Regions from separate parts of the Microscilla marina ATCC 23134 genome, predicted to be linked through region 3. Evidence: riboswitches for the same ligand, from Rfam matches in the RefSeq annotation. Region 3 holds a riboswitch; each other region holds the start of a gene.
What was found. Region 3 has a riboswitch for S-adenosylmethionine ahead of M23134_RS06160 (ATP-grasp domain-containing protein). Riboswitches for the same ligand answer to the same signal wherever they lie in the genome.
Positions count from the first base shown of each region.

Region 1 (10,510 bases), on a different contig from region 3:
TATATGCTAAAGCACAAGGTTTGCCTCAGACAATTCATAACCGGGTGTTTGGGTTAAGCAACCATCAATTGGTAGCAGGCACTACCCAGGGGGTGTATGTGTACAACTCTGAGCAAGACAAGTTTCTGCCCCACCCTGTACTTACCCAACAATTGGGGCTCTGTGAGTATATTTTATGGATCAAAGAAGATCCACAACAAAATATATGGTTATGGACAAAGGCAGGGGTTATTTTTGCCCGAAAAGATGCCGGACAAGGGTATGTACTTGAGCGTAAATTATTTAATAAGTACAAAGAACTGTTTGCCAATTATATGGCACCTCACATTATTCCAATCAATGCAAATAATGTGTTGTTTGAAACCAGAGAAGGTGTGGTACATTACAACAGTCATATCAAAAAATTGACTAAAAAGACTTTTCAGGTATTGATAAGAAACGTGAAGACCAGGGCAGAGAAGGATTCCATCATATTTGGAGGTAATTTTACCCATCAGCACGCTTACAAATTTGTAGGTGACCAACCTGCCCACATGGTACCTACTTTACCTTACCGACTAAACAACCTTAGTTTTTCATTTGCCACCGTTTATTTCGAAGAAACAGATAAAATTGAGTTTCAGTATTTTCTGGACGGCTTCAACAAAAAATACGTTGGCTGGAGTACCGAAAGTAAAAAAGAGTATACCAACTTGCCTGCGGGCGAATATGTGCTGAGGGTAAAAGCACGCAATGTTTACGGGCAAGTAAGTGCTGAAACTACCTATCGTTTCAAGATTGCCCCTCCTTGGTATCAAACCTTGTGGGCTTACTTACTTTTTGGCGTCATAGGGGCATTGGTAATTTGGGGCATTGTACATTTAAATATTAGGCGTTTGAGCCACCAAAAAGCCCACCTGGAGCAGGTAGTCAATGAACGAACACTGGAAATTCGCCAAAAAAATGCTACCCTGCAAACCCAAAAAAGTGAAATAAGCGAGCAAGCAAAAAGCCTGGCTGAACAGGCTGATTTTCTGCAGGAAGCCAACGAAGAGATTGTCATGCAGAGAGACCAGTTAGACCAAGCCTATAAAAATGTAAAACTACTGAGTGAAATAGGCAAAGAAATCACCGCCACTTTTTCTATCCAGGACATTAGTCAAATAGTATACAAAAATATTCAATATTTGCTGGACACAGAGGAGTTTGGAATTGGCTTATATCTCGAAAAAGAAAGACTGATTGCCTTTGATAGTAGTGTATACAAAGGTGATGTTTTGCCTTCGATGTTTATACCAATGAGTCAAAAAAATCGCTTTGTGGTACATTGTGTCCAACACCAAAAAGAGATCGTCATAGGAGATGTAACTAGAGAGTACCGCAATTATATAGATAACCTTGATCATTACAAGGATGATATTTTGTTGCGTTCATTGGTTTGTTTGCCACTGATGGCAAGTAATGAGGTAATAGGGGTAGTAAGCGTGCAAAGTAGCTATACCAATGCCTACAGCGACCACCAGGTAAACCTGCTACGCAATTTGACCATTTACATTGCCATTGCGCTCAAAAATGCCAATAGTTTTTCGAAACTTCAATTTCAAAATGTACAGATTACCGATAGCATCAGATACGCTCAAAACATACAGAAAACTATCTTGCCTAATCAACAAATGCTGAGTAATTGTTTTAAAGAACACTTTGTAATTTACAAGCCTAAAGATATCGTATCGGGCGATTTTTACTGGGTAGTACAAACCAATCACCCGCAAACCAACGAGGTATATACTTTTTTGTCGGTAATAGACTGCTCTGGGCACGGGGTACCGGGGGCTTTGATGAGTATGATTGGCTACCAACTATTAGATGAGATTGTAAAACAAATGCGTATTATAGAGCCCCAGGTGATTCTTGAGGTACTTGATGACTTGGTGGTGGCAAGTCTTAAACAACAAGTCTCTGACAATTCGGACGGTATGGACTTGGCGATGTGCCGCTTGCAGTCATTACCAGATGGATCGATAGAGTTGATCTATAGTGGTGCCAAAAGAAACTTGATAGTGGTAGAAGACGAAAACACAAAGGTGCTCAGAGGTGACAGACTCGGCATTGGTGGTTTTTTTGAAAATGTAGTCAAACAGTTTACCCACACCAAACTTATATTACAACCAGGGGTGGTACTGTACATGACCACAGATGGCATACGTGACATGCCCAATCAAAACCGACGAAGTTTTGGAACTAAACGGCTACATAAGTTGATCCAAAAACACGCTCATTTACCTTTACCCGAACAAAAGCAAATATTTGAGGCTGCTTTTGAAAAACACCTTGGTACTCAAGAACCCCGCGATGACATGACACTTTTTGCCGTAAGGCTATAAATACCTGACACTGCCCTTTTACAGGATTAAAAAATTATTTGAACGGTTGGTACTTGTGCCTTAGTCTCTCGCTACGTATACAATAATTTAAGATGAATTTTGGCGGTTGATGTACTCCCCAAAAAGCGCATAGTTCGCTTGCTGAATTCTGATGCCTACCGGAGCCTGAACTACGTAATTTTTAAGCGTGGAACTTTTGCTTACCTAAGCGCTGTTTGGTACAAAGTATTGCTGGTTTCTAAAAAAAACACTACAAAATGGCGCAAATATCTCCACAAACTTTTCAGTTTTTGACTGACTTACAGAATAACAACCACCGCGAATGGTTTGCTCAAAACAAAGCAGTTTATGAGGCTTCTAAAGCTGAAATGATTGACTTTGCAGATGAATTGATTTTTTTAATGAACAAAAAGGATCGGATTGTCAATGAGTCGGGCAAAAAAAGTATTTACCGCATTTACCGTGATGTGCGTTTTTCAAAAAATAAAGTGCCGTATAAAACTTATTGGGGCGGACACCTAGAGCGTTTGGGAGCTGATCGCCGGGGCGGGTATCACTTTGAGCTAGCTCCGGGCAATTCTTCTATTACTGGAGGTTTTTTTGGTCCCAATGCTGCCGATCTGCTACTGATCAGGCAACAAATAGACGCTGATGCTGACCCGTTGCGACAAGTACTGGAAAATACATCTTTTAAGAAGTACTTTGGGCAACTACAGGGCAATCAGGTAAAAACGGCTCCTAAGGGGTTCAAAAAAGACAACGAAAATATAGACCTCATTCGCTATAAACAGTTTTTAGTGACTCACCAGTTTAGTGATGCCGAAGTTTTATCACGAAATTTCGTAGAGAAACTAGCTGAAGGGTTGCTACGCATGCTCCCCTTTTTTGATGTGATGACTACTTACCTTACGACCGACTTAAACGGAATTTCTCTATTAGACTAGATTACCTTACACCCACGTCATAACTTTTCTAACCAGGCACAGTACATCCTTAAAAGGGTTGACTTATAATAGTAAATCAGGCAAATTAAGAGATAAAATATTGAATATTATGAAAAGGTTTATACACGTAGTATTGGTAATGATTTTGGCAACTATAGGGTACACTGCGCAGGCTCAATCAAACTTAAAAAGGATTAGTGTAAAAGCATCAGATAAGGTAGTAAAAGCTACCCCTGTAACTGCTGCCCTGCACTCGGAAGGTAAACGGGTATCTATTAATACAACCAACTCTCAGGATAAGATTTATAATGTTAAAATAAAAAATACAGCAGGCGTTCCTCATCAATCTTATACTTGTAAGGCGGGCAAGCAAAATATTGAGATGGACTTAAGGATTTTACCCAAAGGAAACTACTTATTAGCAATAACTACCAAAAACAAGGAATTTATTACATACGAATTTTCTAAAAGATAAAAAACCACCCACTTCTTCATTGACGGTAAATCGTAATAAATACACGAAATATCGCCACTAAAACAGGGCAATTATATCGCATAATTGCCCTGTTTTAGGTTTATTGCAAATTACAGCATTTTTTTATTCACTCTACTACAACTCTATATATTTCAGTAAATTCTTACAAAGTAATTGATGGCAATCCTTGTGAAGAATACACATTGAGTACAGTATAAAATAAAAAGTTGCCGAAAAAACTTCCGGCAACTTTTGTGTTACAATCACAGTCAAAATAAGACCAATTAACGGTCGTAATTCAGGTTAGGGCTAAGCCATTTCTCAGCCTCTTCTACCGAAATGCCTTTGCGCTCCGCATAACTCTCTACCTGATCTTTTTCTATCTTACCTAAGCCAAAGTATTTGGACTGAGGGTGAGAAAAATACCAGCCAGATACCGATGCTGCCGGAGTCATTGCCAAACTCTCGGTAAGGGCTACTCCGGTAGAGTTTGGCGCATCTAATAGTTTAAATAAAGTTACTTTTTCGGTATGATCAGGGCAAGCAGGGTACCCCGGAGCCGGGCGAATGCCCTTATAACGTTCTTTGATCAGTTCTTCATTAGACAGGGTTTCGCTCTGGTCGTACCCCCAATAATCTTTACGCACTTTTTCGTGCAATAATTCAGCAAACGCCTCTGCCATACGATCGGCAAGCGCCTTGACCATAATAGAGTTGAAGTCATCGTGATCTTCTTCAAATTTTTTAGCGATGGCTTCGGCACCAAACACCGATACCGCAAAACCACCCAGGTAATCTTGAATACCCGTTTCGGCAGGAGCTATAAAGTCTGACAAGGCTATATTCGGTACAGTATTGGCTTTTTGGGCTTGCTGCCTCAATGCGTGAGACAATGCTATAGTCTGGGTACGGTCTTCGGCAAAGCCCCAATCATTGGTGTTGGTAGCATTACCATTGGCAAGCGCTTCTACAGTGTTCTTTTGGTAAGCATACACCGCTATGTCATCGTCGTTTATTGTGTTTGCCGGGAAAAAACCAAATACCGATTTAGCCGTAAGCCATTTTTCGGTCACAATTTTTTGAAGCATTTCCTTAGCATCAGCAAACAAGCGGGTGGCCTCCTCCCCTACTACTTCATCGGTCAAAATCTTAGGGTATTTGCCGTGTAGCTCCCAGGTCTGAAAGAAAGGCGTCCAGTCAATATAGTCAACAATTTCTTCCAGTGGGTAGTCTTCGAACACCTTGGTTCCCAAAAACTGCGGGCGTACTACGTTGGTTTCGTCCCAGTTAATGGCAAATTTGTTTTTCCGGGCTGCACCTGCAGTCAAAAATTTCTTGTTTTGCTTACGATTGGCATGTCCTTCGCGCATGCGGGCGTATTCGTCTTTGATATCCTGCGCAAACTTTTCGCGGTTATTGTCGCTTAATAAGTTACTTACTACTGGTACACTGCGCGACGCGTCTAATACATGAATCACAGATCCTTTATACTTAGGTTCAATCTTTACTGCAGTGTGTATTCTTGAGGTAGTAGCACCACCAATCAACAAAGGAATGTCTAAGCCCAAACGCTCCATTTCATTGGCCACATTTACCATTTCATCAAGGCTAGGCGTAATTAAACCACTCAGGCCTATCACATCTACTTTTTCCTTAATGGCTGTGTCAAGTATCTTCTGGGCGGGCACCATTACTCCCAGGTCAATCACTTCATAGTTGTTGCACCCCAGCACTACTCCTACAATGTTTTTTCCTATGTCGTGTACATCACCTTTTACGGTCGCCATCAATATTTTACCTACCCCCTTGGTATTCAACTCACCCCGTGCCACGGCCTCTTCTTTTTCCTTTTCCATAAAGGGCATCAAGTGCGCTACCGATTTTTTCATCACCCTGGCACTTTTTACTACTTGAGGCAAAAACATTTTTCCTTGACCAAACAAATCTCCTACTACACTCATACCATCCATCAAAGGTCCTTCTATCACGTGTAGTGGTCGGTCGTATTTCAAACGTGCTTCTTCGGTGTCTTCATCTATAAATTCAGTAATGCCTTTAAGCAAAGCATGTTTTAAGCGTTCTTCTACTGGATTTTCTCTCCATTTGGTGTCTTTTACCTGCACCTTTCCCTTGCCTTTTACCTGCTCAGCAAAAGTAATGAGTTTGTCTGTAGCATCAGCATTGCGGTTAAGCAATACATCCTCTATCAACGTAAGCATATCTTTAGGAATGTCTTCGTATACTTCAATCATTCCGGCGTTTACAATCCCCATGTCCAAACCAGCTTTGATGGCATGGTACAAAAATGCTGAGTGCATGGCTTCACGAATGACATTGTTGCCTCTAAACGAAAACGAGATGTTACTTACCCCTCCGCTCACCTTGGCATACGGCAAGTTTTCTTTGATCCAACGGGTAGCATTGATAAAATCTACTGCGTAGTTGTTGTGCTCTTCCATTCCCGTGGCAACGGTCAGAATGTTGGGGTCAAAAATAATGTCTTCAGGTGGAAATTTTACCTCATCTACCAAAATACGGTAAGCACGTTCACAAATTTCGATGCGACGTTCGTACGAGTCTGCCTGCCCCACTTCATCAAAAGCCATCACTACCACTGCGGCTCCATAACGACGCACCAGGTTTGCCTGGTTTTTAAAGTTTTCTTCGCCTTCTTTAAGCGAAATAGAGTTTACAATAGATTTACCCTGTACCACTTTCAATCCAGCCTCTATCACGGTCCACTTAGAGGAATCGATCATAATAGGCAAACGGGCAATATCCGGCTCAGAAGCAATCAGGTTCAAGAAGATAGTCATGACCTCTTCTGAGTCAATCATTCCTTCGTCCATATTTACATCTATCACCTGAGCACCACCTTCTACCTGATGCAAGGCAATGGCGAGGGCATCTTCATATTGTTCGTTTTTAATCAGTTTGCGAAACTTAGCCGACCCTGCCACATTGGTACGCTCCCCAATGTTTACAAAGTTGATGGCTTTGGTTACTTTCAAAGGCTCCATTCCGCTATAAGTAGCCAACCGCTCTTGCTCTGGTATTACTCTAGGCGAGTATTCCGCAGCTATTTTTGTAATTTCGGCAATGTGCTCTGGCGTAGTACCACAACAACCTCCTACTACATTAAGAAAACCACTTTCTAAAAATTCTTTGATGATGGCTCCCATTTCTTCAGGAGTTTGATCGTATTCGCCAAACTCATTGGGCAAACCTGCGTTGGGGTGAGCTGATACTAAAAAAGGGGCATTTTTTGCCAATGATTGAATATAAGGACGCATCAGGTCGGCTCCCAAGGCACAGTTAACCCCTACGGTTAGAATGGGCATGTGAGATACCGAATATAAAAATGCTTCGATGGTTTGCCCCGAAAGGGTACGACCAGCTGCATCGGTGATGGTACCCGACACCATAATGGGAAGGCGTTTGTTGGTGTCTTCGTAGTATTTATCTATAGCAAACAGGGCAGCTTTGGCATTGAGCGTATCAAAGATGGTTTCTACCAGTAAAATATCTACTCCACCCTCTACCAATGCTTTGGCTTGTTCATAATACGCTACCACCAACTGGTCAAAGGTAATGTTACGTAAGCCAGGATCGTTTACGTCAGGCGACAATGAGGCAGAGCGGTTGGTAGGTCCTATAGAGCCCGCTACAAAGCGAGGTTTATTAGGGTTTTTATTGGTAAATTCAGTGGCTACTTCTTTAGCTATTTTTGCCGATTCATAATTGAGCTCATATACCAAATCTTCCATGTGGTAATCTGCCATAGCAATGGTAGTAGCACTAAAAGTGTTGGTTTCCAGAATGTCGGCTCCAGCCTCTAAAAATTTACCATGAATTGTTTTAATGGCTTCGGGCTGAGTAATAGACAATAAGTCGTTATTACCCTGCAAAGGATGTTCGTAGTCTTTAAATCGCTCGCCACGGTAGTCCTCCTCAGTAAATTTATATCTTTGGATCATTGTACCCATTGCCCCATCAAGTACAAAAATTCGCTTCTTTAACAATTGCTCAATCATCATCTGTTTTCTATCCTTTTGTTCTAATTCGTTATGATATAAAAAGTCGTCCTTCAGCTGTTTATATTATAAGCCAATAAACATAGGCTTACCTCTTCATGTGTATGTGTGTTGTCACATAACCATATATTGAGGTATGGGTATATACTTTGGTCACTTCAAAATGAATTTTTAGATTTTTCTGTAATTCAATTTATATTTCCCGATCGTACCGAGTCAGGTAGGATTTAGCACCTTTCTTTTGGTAAGTAGGTTGCCAGTGCTTCTGCGAGCCCAATCTCTCTGCACTTCTTTATAAATCAATTACTTCTTACTATAAGTGAGTGAGAAGGTGAATTGACTTAGATTTTAGTTACGCAAGTTAGGCATAAATGTTTGGTTATGCCAAGCCAAGTAATTTTTATTATAGTTTTTGTAGGCCTGTTATATGCTTATTTTTATAAAAAGTAATTATTCACCAAGAAAAAATATCAAGTAGCCGTATAAGTTGCTTGCCCAAATACACAACGTCAAGCTTATTCCTTCGATTTTTTTTTCAAAAAACACCGCCTAAAATTTGCCCAATAACGAGGCTAAAATTTAATTCTAATTAAGTACAACCTTCTCTTCATTTTTACGTTTTTTTTGGCAATAAACAACGTGTGATTTTATTTACTAAATCTTTATCATCTTAAACCAAGATTGATATGAGCACAAATAATAAAATATACCAATTGAAGGTTACATTGATGGATGTAACCCCAGTAATATGGAGGAAAATTCAAGTACCTCAAGATATTTTGTTACCCGACCTACACAAGGTCATTCAAACTGCGATGGGGTGGAAAAACAGCCACTTACACCAGTTTGAACACAAACGCAATTTTTACGCAGCACCTACTCCCTGGGGAGAAATGGAAAGCGAAGATTATCGGGATGTGAAGCTCGGTCAACTACTAAAAAAGGAGAATGACAAGCTCATTTACACCTATGATTTTGGCGATAGCTGGCAACACAATGTGGTGCTGGAAGAGGTACACCCCCCCACAGAAGGAGGAACGTATCCGGTGTGTGTCAGCGGTAAAAATGCCTGCCCACCCGAAGATTGTGGCGGTCCTTGGGGTTATATGGATCTGATGATGATCATGAAAAACCCTAAACACCCAGAGCACAAAGAAATGAAAGATTGGTTAGGAGGAGATTTGTACTCTTCTAAGTTTGACAAAAAAGCCATTAACAAGCAGTTAGCAATGAAGGATTATGGCATCTTGACTTTTGATGTTGAGTTTCAATAAGAGCTTGTTTATGTCAATCCCAAAAAAATATTTTTAATGCTTTTCTTGCCACCCCCCTTGTATGTTTGCTTAGGGGGTGGTTTTTTAATGGCTTCCTCTCCCGCTTAACACGTATTTTTTGTTGATCCACAACAATAGCAAGGGTGGCATGACTAACAAACACGAAGCCAAGGCAGCAAAATAGATATTAGCCTCTTTTAAATAGCCAAATACCATGACAGTAAGTGTAGGTACTTTGCCCAAGCCTATCAGTTGAGTAAGCCCATACTCAAACCAGGATATAAGAAAAGTTTGAAAAAAACTCACCAACAATATATTTCGGGAAATCGGTACCAATACTTTCCATACAGTTTGACGAGGCGAACCACCCAGAGTAGCCACTAACTGCTCTAGTGCCTGGGTACGGTGGCTCCAGTACTCACTAAACAAAATAACGCTGAACGGATAAGCAATCATGAGTTGCGCTAACAATACTCCCCAAAACCGGGCATCGAGACCAAACCAAATAAAGTATACTTTGAGGCAAGCGGCATAAATCACAGGAGAAATGACATAGGGCAAATAAGCCAGTTTGAGCAATTGCCTGCCGCGAGGATGATAGGCAAGCATACGACCAGTAAAAAAACCTGCCCAGGTAGCAATAAAAGCAACACTTAGCGAAAGCGCCAACGATAACCCCAGGCTCCATAACAAGTTTTGCTGATACCCCAAAAGCTGTGTCCAATTCATTAACCCTACTTGTTGAGGCAAAAGGTGGGGGTAAATCCACTGACGGCTCAATGATAAACCCAATAGTAATAAAAAAGGCAACAATACCACCCCTACCAAACAAATCGCCAAAAGTATCCGAATGATGCGCCACCGGTTTGCTGATTGACTCAAAGCCGTTTCTTTTGTTTGCGAAGTAGCCATAATACACTCATCATCATCAATAAAGAATAAATAACTGCCAATACGTAACCTTCGGGCAATTGCAATAAATCATACTGGTCTTTTATTTTACGGGTGGCAAGCACTGAAATCATTTCGGGAGACTGCCGCCCTAATAGCAAAGGGACTTCGTAAGCACCAAAAATAAAAATGCCGTAAAGCACCACTGTGGGGTAGCCTTTGCGCAACAATGCCGGAATAATTACTTGAAGATACGCCTGGGTACGCGTAGCTCCCAGTGTAGTAGCTACCTGTTGCAAATCATCTAATCGCTCACCATCGTACATACCCAAAAACATGACGGTTAAAAAAGGAGTGGCAAGTAACCAGTGCGCGCACAAAATACCTACACTATATTGATCATTGATCAGGTCAGGAAACTGCACCAACTGGTCGATCAACCCGGTTTGATAAACTATCCGCGACAACAGCCCGGTTTTGGCAAACAACTGCATGACAAAAAAGGCGGCTACGATTGCTGGAATAGCCA
Region 1 covers NZ_AAWS01000034.1:19,425-29,934, reverse strand. The annotation lists gene M23134_RS25170 (SpoIIE family protein phosphatase) at 1-2,363, shown strand, start outside; gene M23134_RS25165 (DUF2461 domain-containing protein) at 2,621-3,307, shown strand; gene M23134_RS25160 (DUF3244 domain-containing protein) at 3,417-3,782, shown strand; gene metH (methionine synthase) at 4,067-7,873, opposite strand; SAM riboswitch class I at 8,007-8,117, opposite strand; gene M23134_RS25150 (plasmid pRiA4b ORF-3 family protein) at 8,503-9,090, shown strand; gene M23134_RS25145 (ABC transporter permease) at 9,175-9,972, opposite strand; gene M23134_RS25140 (ABC transporter permease subunit) at 9,969-10,510, opposite strand, start outside.
Region 1: it holds a riboswitch for S-adenosylmethionine, as region 3 does, so the genes downstream of both, metH (methionine synthase) here and M23134_RS06160 (ATP-grasp domain-containing protein) in region 3, are expected to answer to the same signal.

Region 2 (10,510 bases), on a different contig from region 3:
GAACAGGCACCAACATAGAGCGAATTTCGAGCATACTATACGCTTGCGCATGTTGTACTGCGTGTCCAGTTTCGTGGGCTGCCACTGCAGCAGCGGCGGCCGAAGCTCCGTGAAACACTTCTTCGCTTAATGCAATGGTTTTAGTGCCAGGGTTATAATGATCACTTAGCCTACCTTCTACACATACTACCTCAACGTCGTATATCCGGTGATCCTCTAACATTTTTTGAGCTACCTGAGCTCCCGTAAGGCCTGATACAAGTGTTTCTTGTGAATACTCCCTAAACTTTGATTTCAGGCGATTTTGCACTAAAAAACTAATAAGTAGGAAAACAACAAAAATGATTACAAATGCCATATACAATTTTATTTAAATGATAAATTAAGTTTGACGCTTTAGTTATACGAAAAATCTCATTTTGAGTTATTGATGTACAGTAAGGATTTTCTCAATGATACTTGACGTAGAGTAACCTTCTACCAACTCAATGGTTTCCACGCTTCCACCCTTAGCCAGCACCACATCAGCCCCTATAATATTTTCTATTGCATAGTCATTACCTTTGGTAAGAACATCAGGCAACAATGTTTTGATCAATTGCAAAGGGGTATCATCACCAAAAAGCACCACTGCATCTACAAACTCAAGTGCAGCAAGCAGTCTTGCTCTCGCTATTTGAGGAATAATTGGACGGGAGCTACCTTTGAGTCGCTTGATAGAGTCATCGGTGTTTAACCCTACCACTAGTTTATGCCCTAATTGTCGGGCTTTTTCAAGGTAATCGAGGTGCCCCAAGTGAACAATATCAAAACAACCATTGGTAAATACAACTTTATTACCAGCTGTTTTCCAAGTACTTATTACGGGCAACAACACTTGTTCAGAAGCGTATATTTTATCAGATGTAGGCATTTATTGTCAAGCTTTAGTAAATCTTTTCAGTATTTTAAAAACAAATTTACACTGAATCGTTCAAACAAATATGAATATCTACTTACGAATTATTAAAAATATTGAATTATGCATGCACCAACAACTGAAATAGTTCTCTTGGAAAACTTTAAAACCGCTAAAATATATCTGGAAGAAGAAAAAAATGCCCTCATCGTAACTATCACCCGCTCTTATATCCCTATGAATGAATTCAAGGAAATATTCAATAAGGCTTATGAGTTTATTCCTTTGTACTCGATAAAAAAGCTCATATTTGATAAAAGAAAATTAATGGTTTTTCACCAACCTTCTATGGAGTGGTATTTTGTTGAATGGAAAGAAAAAGCTTTTAATATGGGGCTAAACATCATCAGAAAGGTATTACCTGATGATAAGATATTCAAACAAAGTGTAAAAATAGGTTGGTCTAAAATAGCAAATGAGCACCCCAACGCTAAATTTCATCAAATGAACATTGCCTATGTTCATTCAATAGAACAGGCGCTCAATGACTAGAAAAAAAGAAAGCGGTTATTGTACCGCTTTTATTTCCTCCTCTGTCATATCTTCTTCAGGTAAAGATTGTGCGTTTTGCCTTTTAGTCATGGCGGTGCTCAACCACAGGGCTACCCCACCAATCATAATGGTCACTAGTGTTTGTGCAGCATGCATAAAAGTAACAATACTCAAAACTTCGTCTTTTTGTGGGTTCTTACTTGCCAGGTAATACATTAAGACGGGGGTAATCAGAATATGGTAGGCACCTATACCTCCTTGAACTGGAGCCGCCATCCCTATTCCCCCTACTACCAACACCGTAAAACCTACCCAAGGGCTAAGGTCTGACGTAATTGGAAAACATTGAAATAACACAAATGCCATCAGATAATACATGGCCCAAATACCAATGGTATGGAACCAGAAAGCTCCTTGGTTTTTTACTTTTAAAATACTTACAACTCCTTCCAAAACTTTCTTGACAATGTCCATTCCTTTGGCATACAAAAGTGATTGCTGTATTTTTTGTTTAAATCGGAAAAATATCAAGACTGTGAGTAACAATAAGCCCACCCCGGCAATAACAATTAAATAGAACTTACTTTGTAAACCTGATAGCTTAGAGCTAAAAGTACTGGTAATAATTTGTGTTATCTGATCAACTTCTACGGCAAGTAGCATGACAATTAAAGTACCCAAGATCAGTACATCAATGATACGCTCTAATACAATGGTACCAAATGCTTTAGTAGCAGGTATACGTTCCATTTTCTGTAATAAACCACTTCTTGCTACTTCTCCTCCACGGGGTACAACTAGGTTGATAAAGTAGCCTGACATCACGGCAAGAAAAGAAGTATAAAGAGAAGGAGTATACCCCAATGGTTTGAGTATAATATTCCAACGGTGAGCACGCATGAGGTGACTTGTAAAAGTCAAAACAGCAGATAAAACAACCCACTTGTAATCAGCTTTTTTGAAAGCCTCAGCAATTAGTTGAAAGTTAAAATCCTGAAATAAGTAAAGTAATAAAGCTGTAGCTATTGCCAGAGATATTACATATTGCAAAACTTTACGAACAGTTGCGCTCATTGGAAAATAGTCAAGTAATATATGTTATTATAGAGAAGCTATCGAGGTGTTAATCACCTGATTGTTTTCGTCAGGAAATATCACCCGTGGCTCATACTTTTTAGCTTCTTCTATTTCCATCATTGCATAGGCAATAATAATAATCAAATCGCCCACTTGTACTTTTCGGGCAGCTGCTCCATTCAGGCAAATCTGCCCTGAGCCACGCTCTCCCTTAATTACATAAGTCTCAAGTCGTTCACCATTGTTAATATCAACGACTTGTACTTTTTGATTTTCAAATAACCCAGCAGCATCCATTAAATCTTCATCAATAGTGATGCTTCCTACATAATGCAATTCAGCTTGAGTTACTTTTGCTCTATGTATTTTTGAATGTAAAACTTCTACCAACATTATAAATATTCTTAGTTTCGAAATATTGGAGGCAAAAATATTAAAAAAATGTTACTAAATACTACCTTCTAAAACCAAGAAACCAAATGAAGTAGCGACACATTCAAACATTTTGTTTTTTGTAATGCTCTGATAGAACTATTCTAAGGAATTGTTCAAAAATAAATTTACACTCTGAGAGGTGATTTTTCGCCTTGATACTTCGGTATTTTTAGCCTTTGGCAGAGCTCGGCACAGCGTAGCTGTAGCCATCGGTTTTTGCCCGTAGCGCTGCTATGGGCGCAAAAAATAGCCTCATTTCAAAACAAAACCTCTACCTCAAGAATAGCAATTTAATTTCTCACCATTCCTAAGACTTAAAAGATACCCTTTTTATCAAATAAAAATACATTATCAATCAAACGTACATCGCCCAAAAATGCTGCAATACATAAAGACACTTGAAAAGTATCACTTACTGAATCTACAGTTTCCAGTGTTGCACTTTTCACTACTTCAAAATATTCTAACTGTAAATCACTTAAATCATTGAAAAAATTTTGTATTGTTTGCTTAGTTTTACTCACACCATACCCCTCAAGCAAAGAGTGTCTCGCCAACATTAAGGCTTCGTATAATTTGCTGGCTATCGGGCGTTGTGAAGCTGTTAACCTCAAATTACGTGATGACATAGCTAAACCATCATCTTCGCGTACAATAGGACAACACACCACCTCAAGGTCAAATAACAGGTCTTGTACCAACTGATGAATAATTATAAATTGCTGCAAGTCTTTTTGCCCAAAGTATGCCCGGTGAGGCTTTATTAAGTGAAATAGTTTAGAAACGACCAAAGCCACCCCATTGAAATGTCCAGCGCGGTGCTCACCTTCCATTGTTTGCTCAAGGTGCCCAAAACTAAAAGAAGTTTTCGCAGGAACAGGATACATAGTGTGGGCATCGGGCAAAAAAAGTACATCACAATGGTGGGCCTCCAGGAGTTTTTTATCTTCTTTGATAGTTTTAGGATAATTTTTGAGGTCTTCTACGTTATTAAACTGGGTAGGATTTACAAAAATACTGCAAACTACTACATCATTATCTGCCTTAGCCCGGTCGATGAGCGACAAATGCCCCTGATGCAAAGCCCCCATAGTAGGTACAAAACCAATACTGTACTGCTGCTTCTCGACCTTCAGATGGTTTTTTAGATCAATAATATCTTCAAAAATAAACATGTTTTAATGCAATTCTAAGTCAAATGATCACAATATTAAAGCATTTTGTCTTTAAAAATTGAAATCTGCTATATTTTTTGTAAATTTGCACGCCCATTTTTTTATTTTACCTCATTTCAATTAAGATTTTTGATATGCAAAAGACTCGAGTATTATATGTTGCCAGTGAGATTAACCCTTTCCTTGAAACATCTCAAGTAGCTGATTTTGTTAGGCGGTTACCGCAAGCCATGCAAGAGCGAGGGATGGAAATTAGGATATTGGTTCCTCGTTTTGGTTTGATTAATGAAAGAAAAAATCGTTTGCATGAGGTGGTAAGGCTATCAGGAATCAATATTACAGTAGGTGAAGAGGAAAAACCACTAGTGATTAAGGTAGCGTCTATACCCAATGCCAAGCTTCAGGTATATTTTATTGACAACGAAGATTACTTCCACCGCAAGTCTGTTTTCTTAGATAAAGAAGATAATTTTTACGAAGACAACGATGAGCGAGCCATTTTCTTCTGTAAAGGCGTATTGGAGACAGTGAAAAAGTTAGGCTGGGCACCAGACATTGTTCACTGTAATGATTGGATCACAGGATTGATTCCTATGTACTTAAAAACTACCTATAAGAATGATCCGGTATTCAAAAACTCCAAATCTATTTTTACCATTTACAATAATTACTTTGAGTATAAATTTGACAAAAATTTGTTAAACAAAGTAAAAATGGTAGATATTGAGGACGACATGCTAACTTCCATGCAATCTACCGACTTTGATGGTTTTGTTAAAGTAGGTATTGAGTATGCAGATGCTGTCATCAAAGCCGAGGAATCTTACAGTGAGAGCCTCAACAAACTTTTCACCGAGTTTGAACAAGACAAAAAAATCGATTCTATCGAAGCAGATGAAAATTTATCGGATTCATATTATAACCTTTACAATGAACTGGTCGGAGTTAATTAAGAGACGCGCGAATTTATTATTACTTATCACCATTTTTTTTATTTCTTGTGAAAGTCCAAAAAACATAGGATTAGATCATCCAAACCCCAATGGTTCAATTGGGGTTTTTTTTGAGGATAGTTTTGACCTGCAACCCAAAACAGTGTTGCTCGACAGTATGCCTACCTCAGGTAGCCATATAGTTTTAGTAGGCGAACACTCAGATCCTGTATTTGGAGACATAAAAGCCAACGCTTTTATGGATTTATCTCCTTCTTTTCTTGTGGACTCTTCAAAAATCACCCTTACAGGTACCAATCAGGTTTTCAAAAGTCTTACTTTAAATTTACCACTTAGGTATACTTATGGGGTAGATTTTTCGCAAACTGATGACCCACAAACAATTGAAATTTATGAGTTAAAAGACACACTAGAGCTAGGTAAAACTTATATTAACACTGATGTAGTAGAATATGATGCCACCCGTTTGCTTGGCACGGTTACATTTAAACCCAAAGAGCTAATAGACACTAAAGCTGGTGCATTAGGAGTTGAAATTACTGATACAGACTATCAGCAAAGAATTTTTAATGCTACTGTGGGCAGAGCTACCTTAGATGAGTTTATCAATCAGGTAAAAGGGATAGCTATTGTGTACAAATCAGGAAGCAGTAATGCCATTCTTGGGTTCGACCGTACTGTTGCTAGTCTAAATATGGCATATTCGGCAGAGGTAGATGGACAAATCAATAATGACCTAATCTATAGTGTATTTTTTAGCAATGAAATTAACCGTACCAATACCGTCCCTGTTTTCAATCAAATTCGATCAACCAATAGATCAAGTGTACTTAGAGCACTGAGTAACACCACCACTGAGGTAGAAGGCACTCCCATCCTGCACACTCAAGCGGGTACAGGAGTAGTGGCACGTATAGACTTGGTAGATGTGTTGAAGCTTAAACAAAAGGGGGAGGTATCTATCAACAAAGCTGAATTAGTTTTCTCGCCATTGCTAGAGACAGTAAACAATAAAGCACACCCTATACCTTCACACCTCATACTTATACAAGCCAATGGCAATAACTACGACAGGTTGCCTAACGGACGTTCTGCCTTATGGGTGAATGAAGAAGTGCCCAACCTTGACAACTTTGGACGCCACTTATCAGTGTATAACAGTGTATTTAAACACTACACCTATAACATTACCCAGCAATTACAGCAGGTATTGAACGGTTCACAAGGTACCCAACTATTTGTAGTACCCAGTGCCCTCACTAGCGACAATAACCATACAGGAGCTATAGGAGGAGAAAGTGTTACCAGGCTAATGATTGACAATCAAGCCTCATCTAATCGTAAAATACAATTGAAAGTGTTTTATACAATTGTAAAACAATAACCCCAATTTTTAGAAGTTTATTCTAAAGCTGTTGGCTTGTACATAGGCTTTCTGAACAACAACAGTAAGTCTATATACAAGCCCATAGGGTATACAAATATAAATAACTACCTAAAATTAATATTTATGTGTGGAATAGTAGCTTATACAGGACACAGAGAAGCTTTTCCTATAATCCTAAAAGGACTAAAAAGACTTGAATATAGAGGGTATGACAGTGCTGGGGTTGCCTTACTCAATGGCGACTTGAGTGTGTACAAAAAGAAAGGTAAGGTAGCAGAACTTGAAGAGTTTGTTGCAGGACAGAGCCTTGATGGAACTATAGGAATAGGGCATACACGTTGGGCAACCCACGGAGAGCCCAATGACACTAACGCTCACCCTCATCAGTCTTTCAGTGGCGATTTAGCTATCATACATAATGGAATTATTGAAAACTATGAATCTATCCGTCAGGAGTTGGTAAATAAGGGGCACCAGTTTACCAGTGATACTGACACAGAAGTGTTGATTCATTTCATAGAAGATATTCAAAAAAACTCCAATACATCTTTAGAAGAAGCAGTAAGATTGGCCTTGCAAAAAGTTGTGGGTGCTTATGCAATTGTTGTAATGTCACACAAGGAACCTAAACAACTGATTGCCGCTCGAAAGGGTAGCCCACTAGTAATAGGTGTAGGCAAAGGTGAGTATTTTATTGCATCAGATGCAACCCCTATTGTAGAGTATACCAATGAAGTAATTTACCTGGATGATAGGGAAATTGCAGTAATAGATGGAGACCAATTAAGCATTAAAAATATAGACTCTGTGCCTAAAACTCCCTATATCCATACCATTGATATGGAACTGGAAGCTATAGAAAAAGGAGGCTATGAGCATTTTATGCTAAAAGAGATATTTGAGCAATCAAAGTCTATTACGGCCAGCATGCGGGGAAGAGTAGTAGCTGACAAACATCGTTTGCATTTGGGTGGTCTTACTGAGTACTTTAACCGTTTGATGAGTGCAGATCGAATTATGATTGTGGCTTGTGGTACATCATGGCACGCAGGGCTAGTAGCAGAGTATTTGTTTGAAGAGTTTGCCAGGGTGCCTGTCGAGGTTGAATATGCTTCTGAGTTTCGATATAGAAACCCTGTTATCAGAGAAAATGATGTAGTGATTGCCATTTCTCAATCGGGTGAAACCGCCGATACACTGGCCGCCATAGAGCTTGCCAAATCAAAAGGAGCCATTATTTTTGGCGTATGCAATGTGGTTGGCGCCTCTATTCCGAGGGCTACACAGGCTGGTGCTTATATTCATGCAGGTCCCGAAATAGGTGTAGCAAGTACCAAAGCTTTTACTGGACAAATCACTGTACTTACTATGATGGCATTGATGCTTGCTCATAGAAAAGGAACTATTTCTGAAAGTAAATTCAGAGAATTTTTAGCTGAACTTGAAAAGATTCCAGCCAAAGTAGAACAAGCTCTTAAGTTAAACGATCAGATAAAATATATTTCAGATGTATTCAAAGATGCCCGCAACTTTTTATACCTCGGACGAGGCTATAACTTTCCTGTGGCTCTCGAAGGAGCTTTAAAGCTTAAGGAAATTTCTTATATACATGCTGAAGGATACCCAGCTGCCGAAATGAAGCACGGACCTATTGCTTTGATTGACGAAGAAATGCCAGTGGTGTTTATTGCTACAGCAGATAGTAGTTATGAAAAGGTAGTATCTAATATTCAAGAGGTGAAAGCACGCCGTGGAAAAGTAATTGCCATAGTAACTGAGGGGGATACTCAAATTAAAAATATAGCAGATCATGTAATTGAAATTCCTAAAACACCAGAAGCACTCACTCCGTTAATTTCGGTCATACCTTTACAGTTATTGTCGTACCATGTGGCAGTAATGCGTGGATGTAATGTAGACCAACCACGAAACCTTGCCAAGTCGGTGACAGTAGAGTAAAAACCAAAACATCATTAGTATTATTTTAATTAGCGTTGGTATTTTATTAATCATCAACGCTTTTTTTATAAAAATTTTTCAACAAATATTTGTAATCTCCCATCTTATCACTTTATTTTGCTCGTGATAAAGAAAATGGTCATCATTATCAATTCAATAACTTAATTTCTTTATCGATTTATAAAGAAGCGCTGAGAGAGTAGGCTCGATGAAGCGCTGGCAACCTGCTACACAGTAAGGTGCTAAGTCCTACCTAATTTATTCATTAGGAAAGATAAATCAATAGCAACATGATTCAATCTACTCTTACATTATTCACCTTTTCTTTTTTTAACTCTCAATTCTTGGCTACAAGAAATAATGCTTTATGTGTTTTACACCGAGCATGTTGTTGTTGTTAATTCCTACTCTACCAAAAGGTTCGTGGTCATCTTCATGCATTTTCACAAAGTATAAGATCGCGCCCCACGACTTTTCTCTTTCATAAATTCTTTTCAAAATCCACTTAATTTAAAATACAATGTCGAAAACATATCACTTTGATACACTTCAATTACACGCTGGACAAGAGGTAGACCCTACTACAGGAGCCCGTGCTGTACCTCTTTATCAAACTACTTCTTATGCTTTTAAAGATGCGTCGCACGGAGCCAACCTATTTGCCCTAAAAGAGTTTGGCAATATCTATACACGCATTATGAACCCAACAACCGATGTGTTTGAAAAACGTATTGCAGCCCTTGAAGGAGGAGTTGCTGCTTTGGCAACTGCCTCGGGTCAATCGGCACAATTTATTGCACTAAATAATATATTACAAGCAGGCGAAAACTTTGTATCTACGTCGTTTTTGTATGGGGGCACCTACAATCAATTCAAGGTAGCTTTTAAACGTTTAGGCATTGAAGTGCGCTTTGCTGATGGAGATAAAGTGGCAAGTTTTGAGCAACTCATTGATGAAAAAACCAAAGCTATTTATGTAGAAACTATTGGTAACCCAGAGTTTAACGTGCCAGATTTTGAGGCAATCGCGGCTTTGGCACAACGCCATGATTTGCCATTGGTGGTAGACAATACTTTTGGAGCTGCCGGGTATTTGTGCCGTCCAATTGAGCACGGGGCTTCTATTGTAACTGCTTCGGCTACTAAGTGGATTGGTGGACACGGTACCAGTATTGGAGGGGTCATCATTGACTCAGGCAAATTTAATTGGGGGAATGGTAAATACCCACAGTTTACAGAGCCTTCAGAAGGATATCAAGGTCTTAACTTTTGGGAAACTTTCGGAGCAGATAGTCCTTTTGGCAACATTGCCTATATCATAAGAGCCCGAGTAGAGGGATTGCGTGACTTTGGCCCTGCCATTAGCCCTTTCAACTCTTTCTTATTGTTGCAGGGGTTAGAAACACTTTCATTAAGAGTACAACGTACTGTAGACAATGCTTTGGCACTGAGCCAATGGCTGGCACAACACGAACAGGTGGAGTCGGTAAACTACGCAGGATTAGCCACTAGTGAATACCACCAACTGGCAAAAAAATACCTCAAGCATGGGTTTGGCGGGGTGCTAAGTTTTAAAGTAAAGGGAGGCAGAGAAAAAGCGGAGGCGTTTGTAAACAGCCTGGAACTAGTGAGTCACCTGGCTAATGTAGGAGATGCTAAAACGCTGATTATTCATCCAGCTTCTACCACTCACCAACAACTGTCAGACGAGGCTCAATTGGCAGCTGGTGTACATCCAGCTCAACTAAGGGTATCGGTAGGTATAGAACATATAGACGACATTAAAGGAGATTTCGAACAAGCGTTTGCCAAGGTGTTTGGCGAAGCAGTGTTAGAGTCTTGATATAAGAGCAATAGCGAAAGTGGTACAACAATGTGCCACTTTTTTTTGAAACGATTGAATAAAAAACAATGTCAACATTTGCACACCAGGGGGTATACTCACTGGAATCAGGAGAAAGTCTGCACGGGTTTAACATAGAGTACAAAACACTGGGTAAACTCAATAGTAAACGTAATAATGTGGTATGGGTGTGCCACGCATTGACCGCCAACGCTGAAGCTGATGATTGGT
Region 2 covers NZ_AAWS01000061.1:1,208-11,717, reverse strand. The annotation lists gene M23134_RS32610 (zinc metallopeptidase) at 1-358, opposite strand, end outside; gene rfaE2 (D-glycero-beta-D-manno-heptose 1-phosphate adenylyltransferase) at 425-913, opposite strand; gene M23134_RS32600 (hypothetical protein) at 1,022-1,450, shown strand; gene M23134_RS32595 (lysylphosphatidylglycerol synthase transmembrane domain-containing protein) at 1,466-2,524, opposite strand; gene panD (aspartate 1-decarboxylase) at 2,552-2,920, opposite strand; gene panC (pantoate--beta-alanine ligase) at 3,277-4,137, opposite strand; gene M23134_RS32580 (glycogen/starch synthase) at 4,272-5,090, shown strand; gene M23134_RS32575 (DUF4270 family protein) at 5,068-6,474, shown strand; gene glmS (glutamine--fructose-6-phosphate transaminase (isomerizing)) at 6,601-8,436, shown strand; SAM riboswitch class I at 8,612-8,717, shown strand; gene M23134_RS32565 (O-acetylhomoserine aminocarboxypropyltransferase/cysteine synthase family protein) at 8,957-10,279, shown strand; gene M23134_RS32560 (homoserine O-acetyltransferase family protein) at 10,348-10,510, shown strand, end outside.
Region 2: it holds a riboswitch for S-adenosylmethionine, as region 3 does, so the genes downstream of both, M23134_RS32565 (O-acetylhomoserine aminocarboxypropyltransferase/cysteine synthase family protein) here and M23134_RS06160 (ATP-grasp domain-containing protein) in region 3, are expected to answer to the same signal.

Region 3 (10,510 bases):
ATATGTATAAAATGTAGGGGTGAGAAAGAGTGAGTGTAAAGAAGAAAAAAGGGGAGGGTTATAAAAAAGAAATGCTTAACATTTGGAGGATGGTAAGCATTGATAGTAATTTGTAGAATATTTGTTGTGTTTAGGGCACAGCAGTTCTATGATACAGCTGTTGCCTATACCTAATGATTAAATAAAAGAGGGTACTTATTTACCGTCTTTTTTGGTTTTAGTAGTCAACTCATTCAAGATAGCTTCTCTGTTTTTGTGAACAGCTTTAAGCTCTTTGATTGCTGACTCTAAATCTTTCATCAATTTTTTGTTATCAGTGTTTGCCATCGTATTAATCCTTACCTCTGTGGAATAAAAAATGAAAATATTGACTTATTTTAAGCAAATATAGTACACTAATTTGATAAATTAAAATAATGTGTTGCAAAAGTTACTATAAAAAGAACTTTTAGATCAAATTAGTAGAAAACCTGCTATAAATGCCGCTTATTTGTGCGTAAATGCCGCTTATTAAATGTGATACCCTGTTGTTTGTTTTGTGCACTCAACAGTTGAATAACTAATGAATAGTTAAAATTATTGTATAAAGTTACACGTAATATGAACATCCAAAAGAAACTATGTAACCTTTTATTTGGCGTAGTCGTAGCCACCACATTTTGTGCCTGTCAGTCATCAAAATACGACCAAGGTATGGTAAACCTTTTCCTGAAAGGGAATGTCAACCTGAAGAAACAGCAGTATAAGCAAGCCATTTACTATTATACCGAGGGAATTAAGCGGGACAGTTCGTTTTCGGAGATTTATAACAACTTAGGCATCGCCTTATTCAATATGGGAAACTACTCCAGGGCGATCCATCATTATAATAAAGCCATTGCCCTCGATTCTGTACTCATGGATGCTTATTATAACCGAGCCAATGCACGTTTTGCCAGCGACGATCTTTCGGGTGCCCTTGCCGACTACAATGTGGTGGTCGCTCAATACCAAGACTCTAGTTACGTGTTTTTTCGCCGTGCTACTACCTACATGCAGTTGAAAAGGTACGATGATGCCATCAAAGATTTAGACAAAGTAATCGGGCTTGAGCCCAATAACTCAGATGCTTTGGGTAGTAGGGGGTATTTGCTGTATAAAGTAAAAAAGTATGAGGCTGCCGCCAAAGATTTGCAAAAGGCTATAGAGCTCAACAAGCGTCAAGATTTGGCTTATGCCAATTTGGGCTTGGTAAAAGCCGCACAAGGCGATACTATGGCAGCTTTTGTTCAGTTAGGCAAAGCATTGGAAATAAATGTGGTAGAAGCATACATTTTGGGGAACCGGGCCTGGCTATACGCCGAAAGTAATCAGCTGGACAAAAGCTGGAAAGACATAGAAGAGGCGCTCAAGTATGACGACAAAAGTGGATGGGCGTATTTTGCCAGAGGAGTATATTATCTCAAAAAAGGCGCTGCACAAAAGGCTTTAGATGATTTTGCTAAAGCACGCAAACTTACCAAACACTTGACCGACCTGGAGGCTTATGAAACCAAAGCCCAAGCTTTGCTAAAATAATGTGACATTGAAGTCTCATTTGTTTATATTGTTAGAATTACCTTTAACTTTGTAAAGTAAATGTTCAATTTTATGATTTGCCGATGATGAACAGCACTTTTGTTGTCAAACTATTTTTACTCATGTTGCTTGTTGGTATGATGACGGCTTGCGCCGATAAGCGTAAACACGATAAAAATCGCCCCAATGCCAGAAGAACTTCTCAATCAGACGATTTGTCGGATGGAACACTTTTACATAACATTCCAGACTCGATGCGGGTAGGCAAAAAACAACGCATTGAAGTAAGACTTTCGCGTGGGCAAAACCGCATTACTATAGTAAAAAATGTGCGTGGCTCGCAAAAGGTAAAAATACAGGAAATAAAGGTTGGAAGCGCCATGGGGGTAAAGCTGATTGCCAGCCCACACGACTTTGAAGTACTGAAACATAGTTCTGAGATTCAGGCAGTAAGCCGGAGAGGGTATACCCTATGGGAGTGGGACGTAACCCCGCTTAAAGATGGCAAGCTTGACTTGCACCTGAAGGTGATTGTGCGCAAAGGTGATTATAACAAAGATTTGCCCGTATTGGACAAAAGCGTACAGGTAGTAACCACCGAAACCAAGCGCTGGGTGACGTTTTTTAACAATAATAAGGAGTGGATTATGGGTTCGCTGGTAATTCCTTTGCTGTTGTTTATTGCCAGCCGTTTGGGCAGGCGCCGACCTAAACCAACCCCTAAAAAAACTACTGCACGAAAAAAAACGAATACTAAAAAGAAAACCACGCCCAGAAAGCGCTGAATGAACTTTTAATCGCTTCAAGGTGTTTTAAAAACAAGCAATTACCCAATTAAAACATTGAATATTATGTGCATAGTAAAAATAGATATAAGCGAAGATACCCGCAATGCGTTTGGCGAAGGCGATGCCAATGAGACAGTGTACGAAGCAGACACCGTGAGCAACTCCGAAGAGATAGTTGCAGAGAAAGAAGCCGTTATCAAAGAAGTCTCTATTGACTTTGGGATGTAATTATATTTTTTGGTAAAATAAAAAGCAACAAAGGGTTGACAACAAACTGTTATCAGCCCTTTGTTGTATAAGCTGTTGATCATTAGCCCTTATTTTTGGAAAAGTGTATCCCAATAAGAAACCCTTAATTTTATTCCATCTGGCAATCCTTTTTTACCTTCTGCAATAATTAATATCACTCTATCAAGTTTCTTCTTTTTCATTGAAAAAAAAGCCGCAAGTCTTAGTTACAAAGAAGTGCTTCCCTGCTTTTGCTTCTATAACCCGTAGAAGTAATCACAACATTTATGTCCAAGATACAACAAGGCAACGAAGCCGATCAAAATCAGCAACAAGTACAAGATCAACCTACTGTGCAGAAAAAAGAGTCGCCAGAGGTGATTCAAAACAAACTAGCCCAGGCTATACGTTCTCCACAAAGTGATTTGCCTCCCATTCAAAGCAAACAAGGCAGTCAGTCTCCTATACCAACCAAGCAAAGTGGAATGCCTCCCATTCAAAGTAAAGAGGGGCAAAGACCTACCCTTCAGGCAAAACAACGCCCTATACAGCGCAATACGAGCAATGGCAAGAGCAGCGGCAATGTAAACGAGGCACAGGTAAAAACCAACGTGAGCAATATCATGGGGGTAGATGTAACCCAAGCCAAGGTAAACTATAACTCTAGCAAACCTGCCCAGCTTAAGGCAGAAGCCTACGCCCAAGGCAACACCGTAGAGATAGCCCCTGGTAAAGAAAAGCACTTGGGACACGAACTTGCCCACATAGGGCAACAAGCTCAAGGGCGGGTACAACCCACCATTCAGGGCAACAATGGCGTAGGTATTAACAACGACCCTCAACTAGAGAAAGAAGCGGACGACATTGGCGACCAGGCAATGAGTATGAAACCTGCTCAGTTGAAGCAAGGTGGTGGCATGAAGTCGTCAGTGGGGAATACCCAGCAGGGGGCACCTGTGCAGGGCTACTTTGTATATGATAATGCAGTAAAAATGTCTGAAGAAATGGCCCAGTTTATAGCCAAGCAACTGCAACATAAGGGAGGGCTTACCAGTTTCTCAAAGGCAAAATTAAGCAAAGACCCTGTTCGATTTGAAAAGTGGTACTACCATATGGAGGATACAGGACAGATCAGCAAAAAAGATATAGAGAGAATAGGTTGGAAAGTGTTTGGTGAAGATAAATCAAGGTTTGATAAGGATGAAGACTTAAAGCGTCAAAATCAAGATCCAAAGTTTACTAAATTATTCCGTAAAAACTCTGTATTTGACATTAATGAACACTTTGTCGATGAGAAGTTTGTGGGGCAAAAGGAGCTTGAAAAGCAGTTTAGAACCGTTTTTGATGATGAGCCTGTGTATGAATCAAGTAATCAGAACTTTATGATAGATGGGCTTGGACAGCAGGAAACAGATAGTCAAGGCATAAAGTGGGGTGAACTTGAATACGAAAAAATGAGTAAAAACCTTGAAAAGGTATCTAAATTAGAGGATGCAATGGGTTTTTTGTATCATTTGGATGAACAAGGTTTAAACCTGTCTCACGAAGACAGTGAAAGAGGTTATAAGAGCATACAATCAAAACTACCTAAAAAAGGAGGTAAACGCCTTTCTCGCACTGGGTATTTGGGTGATGCCCGAAAAAGAGGCGAGATTTTGCGATCACTTGAAGAGGATTTTTCTTTACCTAAAGAGACTGTTAATCAATACGAAAAGGATTTAAGAGCGTATGCTAAGAAAATTGGCGATTATGATTCTAAAATTAAAAAAGCGCTCACAAGAGAAAAAAAGCAAAAAAAGAGTAAATCATCAGATAAACATAAACAAGAGAAGCAAGAATACATTCAAAATCACCATTTTGAAGGAGATAAAATATTGCATCAATTGTATTTAAAAAATGAAATTAAAAAACTGGAAGGAGATTGGGAGTATTATAATAGTGAAATAAGAGATGGTATAGCAGGCATGGGAAATATGGTGAAAGGGAATGACAAGCCCAATACCATGCTATATGGTTTCGACCCTAAAAAGCCAACCAAAAGAGTAGGTCAAGGCTCTCAGCACATGAAGAAAAAATTGTCGTTGGAAGATACCAAGGTTTTTCACCTGCAAGGGCACGGAAGCTTTGAAACACCATCGAGCTATTTACCTACTAAGATGGATAAAGTGCCTACGAAGCAGTCTAATATTGCACAAGTAGGCGGTGTATTTACAATGGATCAAGTAAGAGCGCAAGCCATTGCTTATTTCAAAATGATGGTAAAAAAACATGGGGGGCAGTCTCCTTCAGATATTTCTATACCTGAAAATAGCTTTTCTATCGGCTACTTGTCTCACTATGGTTTACCTTCCATTACTCCATTAGATAGCAAACTTAAAACAGCGGGACCTTATACCACCGAAAAAGTACAAAACTTACGAGGAAAAGACACAGTTGATGTATTAGAAGAAATGCCTGACACTATGCAAGGTTATATTCCTAATGTAGGAATAGCTCAGGAAAATAGGAAAGAAAGCCCTCAAATGGGAATGCACAGTGTGGAACATGGCAACCCTACCAGCCAGAAAGGTACAAGTAATGTGGATTTTGGGGTACAAGATTTTCCAGAACAGCTTCGCGATGGTAGAAGAGAAAACAACCCACATGTAGGAGTATTTGGAGCTATGGTATATACCTTGGGTAAACAATTGTTTGCCCAATGGTTGAGGGAGCAAAAAGACAAGCCCAAGTATAATCAAGAGAATCCTTTTAAGCTTAAACAAAAAATTCTTTACCTATGGAATAATTGCCGAAATGAGATTATGAATAAAGAAAACATGCGTCAGGATATTTATTATACCTGGCAAATAAAACATGGGCTCAAACCTCAGTCTCCAGGCAAAGACTCTTACTTCCAAGGACTGTCACAAAAAGAACAAATGAAGGTGATGGAATCTATAGTAAATGAAGAAACGCAATCAAGCAAAGATGGAAAACTAGATGGCATCAAGCCAAAAATGGACATCGATAAACACGATACCAAACAAAGCTTGCTTGCCAAGCTTTATGATGTAGTATATGAGGGACTGATTAAGAAAGATACAAAGATGGAACTTATGAAACATGGTAGTAACACCGAAGAGTTGCGTAAGGTAATAAAAGAAAAACAAGAAGCAATTGATCCTAAGGCACTGGAGTCGATCGAACAAATATTGCAAATGATAGACAAGGCCAATGATTAAAGTGTATTTATCCACACCCGAAACCATTCTTCGGGTGTTTTTTATGGCACTAACAAAAAAAAACTGAGCGATAAAACCGCTCAGTTTTGTTCATTGACTTTCTACATTCCATCTAATCAAAAGTTAAACTCTAAACTCTATCATAGGAATAGTACAATGCTAACGGGTATCTGGATGAGTGTTCATAGTCCACAGTATTCAGTCGATAGCCTCTACAGCCTCAAGCTTTTAGCGACAAGCTGCTTTTCAAGCCTATTACCGATTTTATAGAACACTGATTTTTAGCGGTTTATAAAATCGGTAGATAGAAGTATCACCCTGAAAACTGATGGTTTATGTCATAGTGTTTGATCAGTGCAGCCCAGCCTAAGCCGGGTTGTGCACCGCTGTGTTCATACGTGTTATAATGTTCATTATTTGATAGTGTTCCTGAATAAATTGTATCTATAGTGTTTTCAATAGTCCATAGTATTTAGTCGGTAGTCCATAGCTGATTCGAGCTACTTGTCGCTTGCTGCTAAAAGCTTGTGGCTAGTCAAACACACTACTTGTCGCTTGCCGCTAAAAGCTTGTCGCCAACTGAGGTTGTTTGATTTCGCTCCATTCATCAAATAAAAACTCCGCCAGTTTGCGGGTGCCCTTCAACGCTCCGCTGGTAGACTTTTGTTCAGCCCTCCAATTATAATTAGTGTTCGTGTTAATATCGTATACATATATTTCTCCGTCTGCTGCCTGCAGGTACTCTATAGAAGCTACCTCTACCTGATTGGTTTGTAAAAACTGCTCGAAACGCGCCAGGTAAGGGTGCTGGTAATTGTCTATGATTCTAAACTTTTCTTTGGGTGCTTCACTATTGTCCAGTGCCCGGTTGTTGCAAGCATCGGCAGGGCAAAGCTCAAACCCTTGCGAGGTGTCCACCTCAACCGCATAATAAAGTTGCCCATTTATAAACTCTACCCGGTTGATGTGTCCACCCTTGGGTTTGATATACTCTTGAATAAGGTAAATACCGTCTACTGAAGCCAATACATTGAGGTAATCGTCTAAGGCAAGCTCAAAACTCTCAAGCGAGTGAAACAATTGCACCCCCAAACCCTTGCCGCCACGGTTAGGTTTTACAATAAAAGGGGCATCACCTAGTTTACGGGCAGCATCCAGCGCCGCTTGTTTACCACTTACCACGTAGGTTTTAGGAGTTTGAATGCCGTGTTGCTGTAGGGCTATATGTTGTTTGGCCTTGCTTTCTTCCAGCCTCAAAGCCGCCGTTCCATTGATCACCCGTCGTCCGTGGGCTTCTAGCCAAGCCAGAATCGTTTCGGTAAACTCTATTGCAAACCGATGGTTACGGGTATGCGAAGAAGCACTCATTCGACTAAAAAATATGCCTTCGGGTGGTGCCTGGCTCAGGTCAATGCGCCCTTCGTGGATAAACCAACTTTCGTAGGGCACCCCCAATAGTTCCAATTCTTCTTTCAAAGGCTCAAACCACTCATTATTTTCGTGTAAAATGTAAACTTTTGGCTGTATATGTTGGGTATTATTTCTAGTTCTTAGTTCCATTGTATTCAGTGCTTTTAGTGTGTAAGATGTATCTACTTTATAAGTTGATACACTTACTTTTTGATATAAGTTTATTGTATTTGAGAAACAACCATTCTTATATATGATTGTCATAGCCAAATATGCGAAACTTTATTCCTTTGGCAGGAAGGGTTTCGGTGTTTTGGAAAACCGGGAAATAATTAGCAAAATTTGTAAGGAGTAGCCTACTTTTTAGCAAAGGTGTTGCTCAGAAACTAAAAGGTAATTTGCTACATTGAATGGTATGTGTGGGTAGAATTTACCAACAACAGCAACAACAACAACAATTTGTGGAAATTGAATGGTGAGTGATGGCTCTATGAGCGCTTTTGGATGTGTGTACTCCGTTTGTTTGTGGAGTGTTTACGTAAGATTTAAATGTCTGTGTTGTCATAATGATAATTAATTTATTTTTCCCATTCATTATACTTGGGGCAGGACTTGGCACCGTTCTCAATAGTTGATGATGGTTGCCAGAGGGTCTAGGAGCCTGTTCTCTCACCTCTTCTCAATAAATCAATTCTCCGTGAAGTGAACTGATGATGCAAATGTATGGCAGCGATTTTTAAAAACCAAACATCTCGTAAAAATATTCGATATTTTTTTCAAATTTGATTCTATGCTTTCTAAATATTGCTTGTAAGTATAACTGGTTGGTTGGGTACAAAGATTTGTTTTATGAAGGCTTTAACAGTTCTTTAACGATGGTATTTTTTTTATAATCTTCCACCTCCCTGCTTTTGAATGACTTGATAATCCCTGCTGATCTGATAAATAACATTTACCCCCAGCAAAACCTCTTTTTATTGTCGTGATAAAAAGCATTAGAGAGACAAGTGATGTATGTTTTTGAAAAAAAATTAAAAAAGATTTAAAAAAAAGTCCATCGACGCTACAAAACTTTGGTATATCTCAGGTATACACCTCTTGCGGCTTTTAGAGCCATTAGTGGATCAACATTATTAGAACAAATTATTAGGTGAGATTGATTAAAAAAATACCCATGAGATCATTATCTGTCATCATATTATTCATAGGGCTGTGTGCCCAAATTACTTATGCCCAGCTGGGTACAGTATCGGCACCGCGCCCGGTTTTCCCAGCCAAAGAGCAAGTCGTTCAACATACGTTTCCTACGTTTAGCTGGATGCCCATGTACCCACAAAAATACACGGCTACTTATGAGTTTAAGCTTGTAGAAACAATGAAAGGACAATCGCCCCAGGCCGCTATTCAGGCAAACCCACCATTGATTACAAAAAAATACCTGCGCCTGCCCACTTTTACCTACCCTGCATCGGCGCCTGCCCTTGCCAAGGGCAAAGCATACGCCTGGCAAGTAACTGCTACTTATTATGTAGGTGTCAACGAATCTTCGGTTCCCCGCAAACTAGCCAGCGAAGTATATAGCTTTCAACTTGAAAAACCCCGCCCTACTACTTGCATCACACTATTGACCGAACAACCCGACAGTCAACAGTTTTATGTAGTGAACGATTACAAGCTACGGTTCAATCTGGCTGCCCAAAACCATCAGGAAGTAAGGGCGCTTCAATTTACCATTGCCAACAAACAAGGCGAAAGCATTACCAATCACCGCATTGTGCCAGTAAAAGCCAAAGATGCAGAGGGACAGTACATCATTCCTTTGCGAAAGTATGCCGCGTTTAGAAAAAAACGCACTCGAAACCAGGTGTATGTATTGAAAGTAAACACGCCTGAGGGGAAAACCTTTCAAGTAAACTTTACGGCTAAATAAAGCGATCCATTAAAACAACTTGTCTCAAAATGAAAAATCAAATACTCGTTATTTTTAACCTCCTCCTCTTACTAGGGGTCATTGGTTACCTGGCGCTAAAGCCCACCCAAAATCATCGGATTGCTTATGTACGTTCTGCCGAACTTATGGATAAGTACCTGGGGGTAAAAGAAGCACGGTTGCAATACAACAAGCAGTTAACCGCGTGGAAAGTAGGGGCTGATACCCTTGAAAAACGCGTAAATGCCACGATGAACTTTATCAGTCACCAAAAAAGCAGCTTGAATGATCAACAGCTCAAGCAGCTACAGGTAGAGATGCAGCGAAGAAGGGCAGACCTGGACAGGTACCAGTTAAACATACAAAAAAAAGCCGCCAGCAAGGAGCAAAAACTTTTTGGAGGAGCAGTTAAACAGATCAACAGTTTTGTAGAGCAATACGCCAAAGAAAAAGGCTATAGTGTGGTACTGGGTACTACCAATGCAGGCAACCTGATGTATGGTGACAAAGCCCTGGACATTACAGAAGAAGTATTGACTGCACTTAACCAAAGTTACAAACAATGAAACGGAATTTACTTTATCTAATGGCGTGGGTGGGGTGTTTGTGCTGTTTTACCAGCTGCCAAAAAGTAATCAAGTCGCAGGCTGCACTGTATCAGTGGGTGCACAATGACAACCACGGATTGATAAAAAAGAAAACCGTGGGACAGGTGAGACTCAGCATGAAGTATTTGCCGCCAGAGTTATTGGTAAGCAAAGAACTGAGGGGACAGTACACAAACCGCAAGATGGTAGACAGCTTGCTGGCTCAGTATAAAACCGGGCGCACTTTTTTGTTAAACCTTACCCTAAGCGGTGAAGGAGACAAGGCCTCGGTACAGGATATTTTATACAAAGATGCCCACTCTTATGGTGCCTATAAACAGCGGGTAATGGAAATGAACTTTAACATGGCGCAGTACATTCGCCTCAAGGCAGGTGACAAAGTAATGAAGCCCGTAATTGCCAACATGGAAAACACCTATAGCCTTACCAAAGGGCGCAATATTTACCTGGTGTTTGCGGGTGATGAAGCCAGTCAGCAAGCTTTAAAAAAAGCCAAAAAACTAGACATTACTTTTACTGATCAACTTTTTGAAACAGGAATCCATCATTTTGTATTTGATACAAACGACTTAGACAATATACCACAGGTAAGCTACCTGCATAAATAAAGTGATACAATGAAACGGAAACAAATCAAGAGAATTAAACGGAAAATCATAAGGGCAACGTCGTTATTTCTGGCGTTCAACATAGTGGTGGACACCATATTTGCCGGGGCAGCTTTTGCCCTTACCTCTGGTCCCTCATCGCCTGAGTTTGCAAGTTTCG
Region 3 covers NZ_AAWS01000005.1:277,883-288,392, forward strand. The annotation lists gene M23134_RS06140 (leucine-rich repeat domain-containing protein) at 1-17, shown strand, start outside; gene M23134_RS06145 (tetratricopeptide repeat protein) at 601-1,557, shown strand; gene M23134_RS06150 (hypothetical protein) at 1,641-2,342, shown strand; gene M23134_RS40970 (hypothetical protein) at 2,409-2,573, shown strand; gene M23134_RS40745 (eCIS core domain-containing protein) at 2,861-5,794, shown strand; gene M23134_RS06160 (ATP-grasp domain-containing protein) at 6,356-7,354, opposite strand; SAM riboswitch class I at 7,780-7,893, opposite strand; gene M23134_RS06165 (hypothetical protein) at 8,379-9,134, shown strand; gene M23134_RS37610 (OmpH family outer membrane protein) at 9,164-9,700, shown strand; gene M23134_RS06175 (hypothetical protein) at 9,697-10,350, shown strand; gene M23134_RS06180 (hypothetical protein) at 10,360-10,510, shown strand, end outside.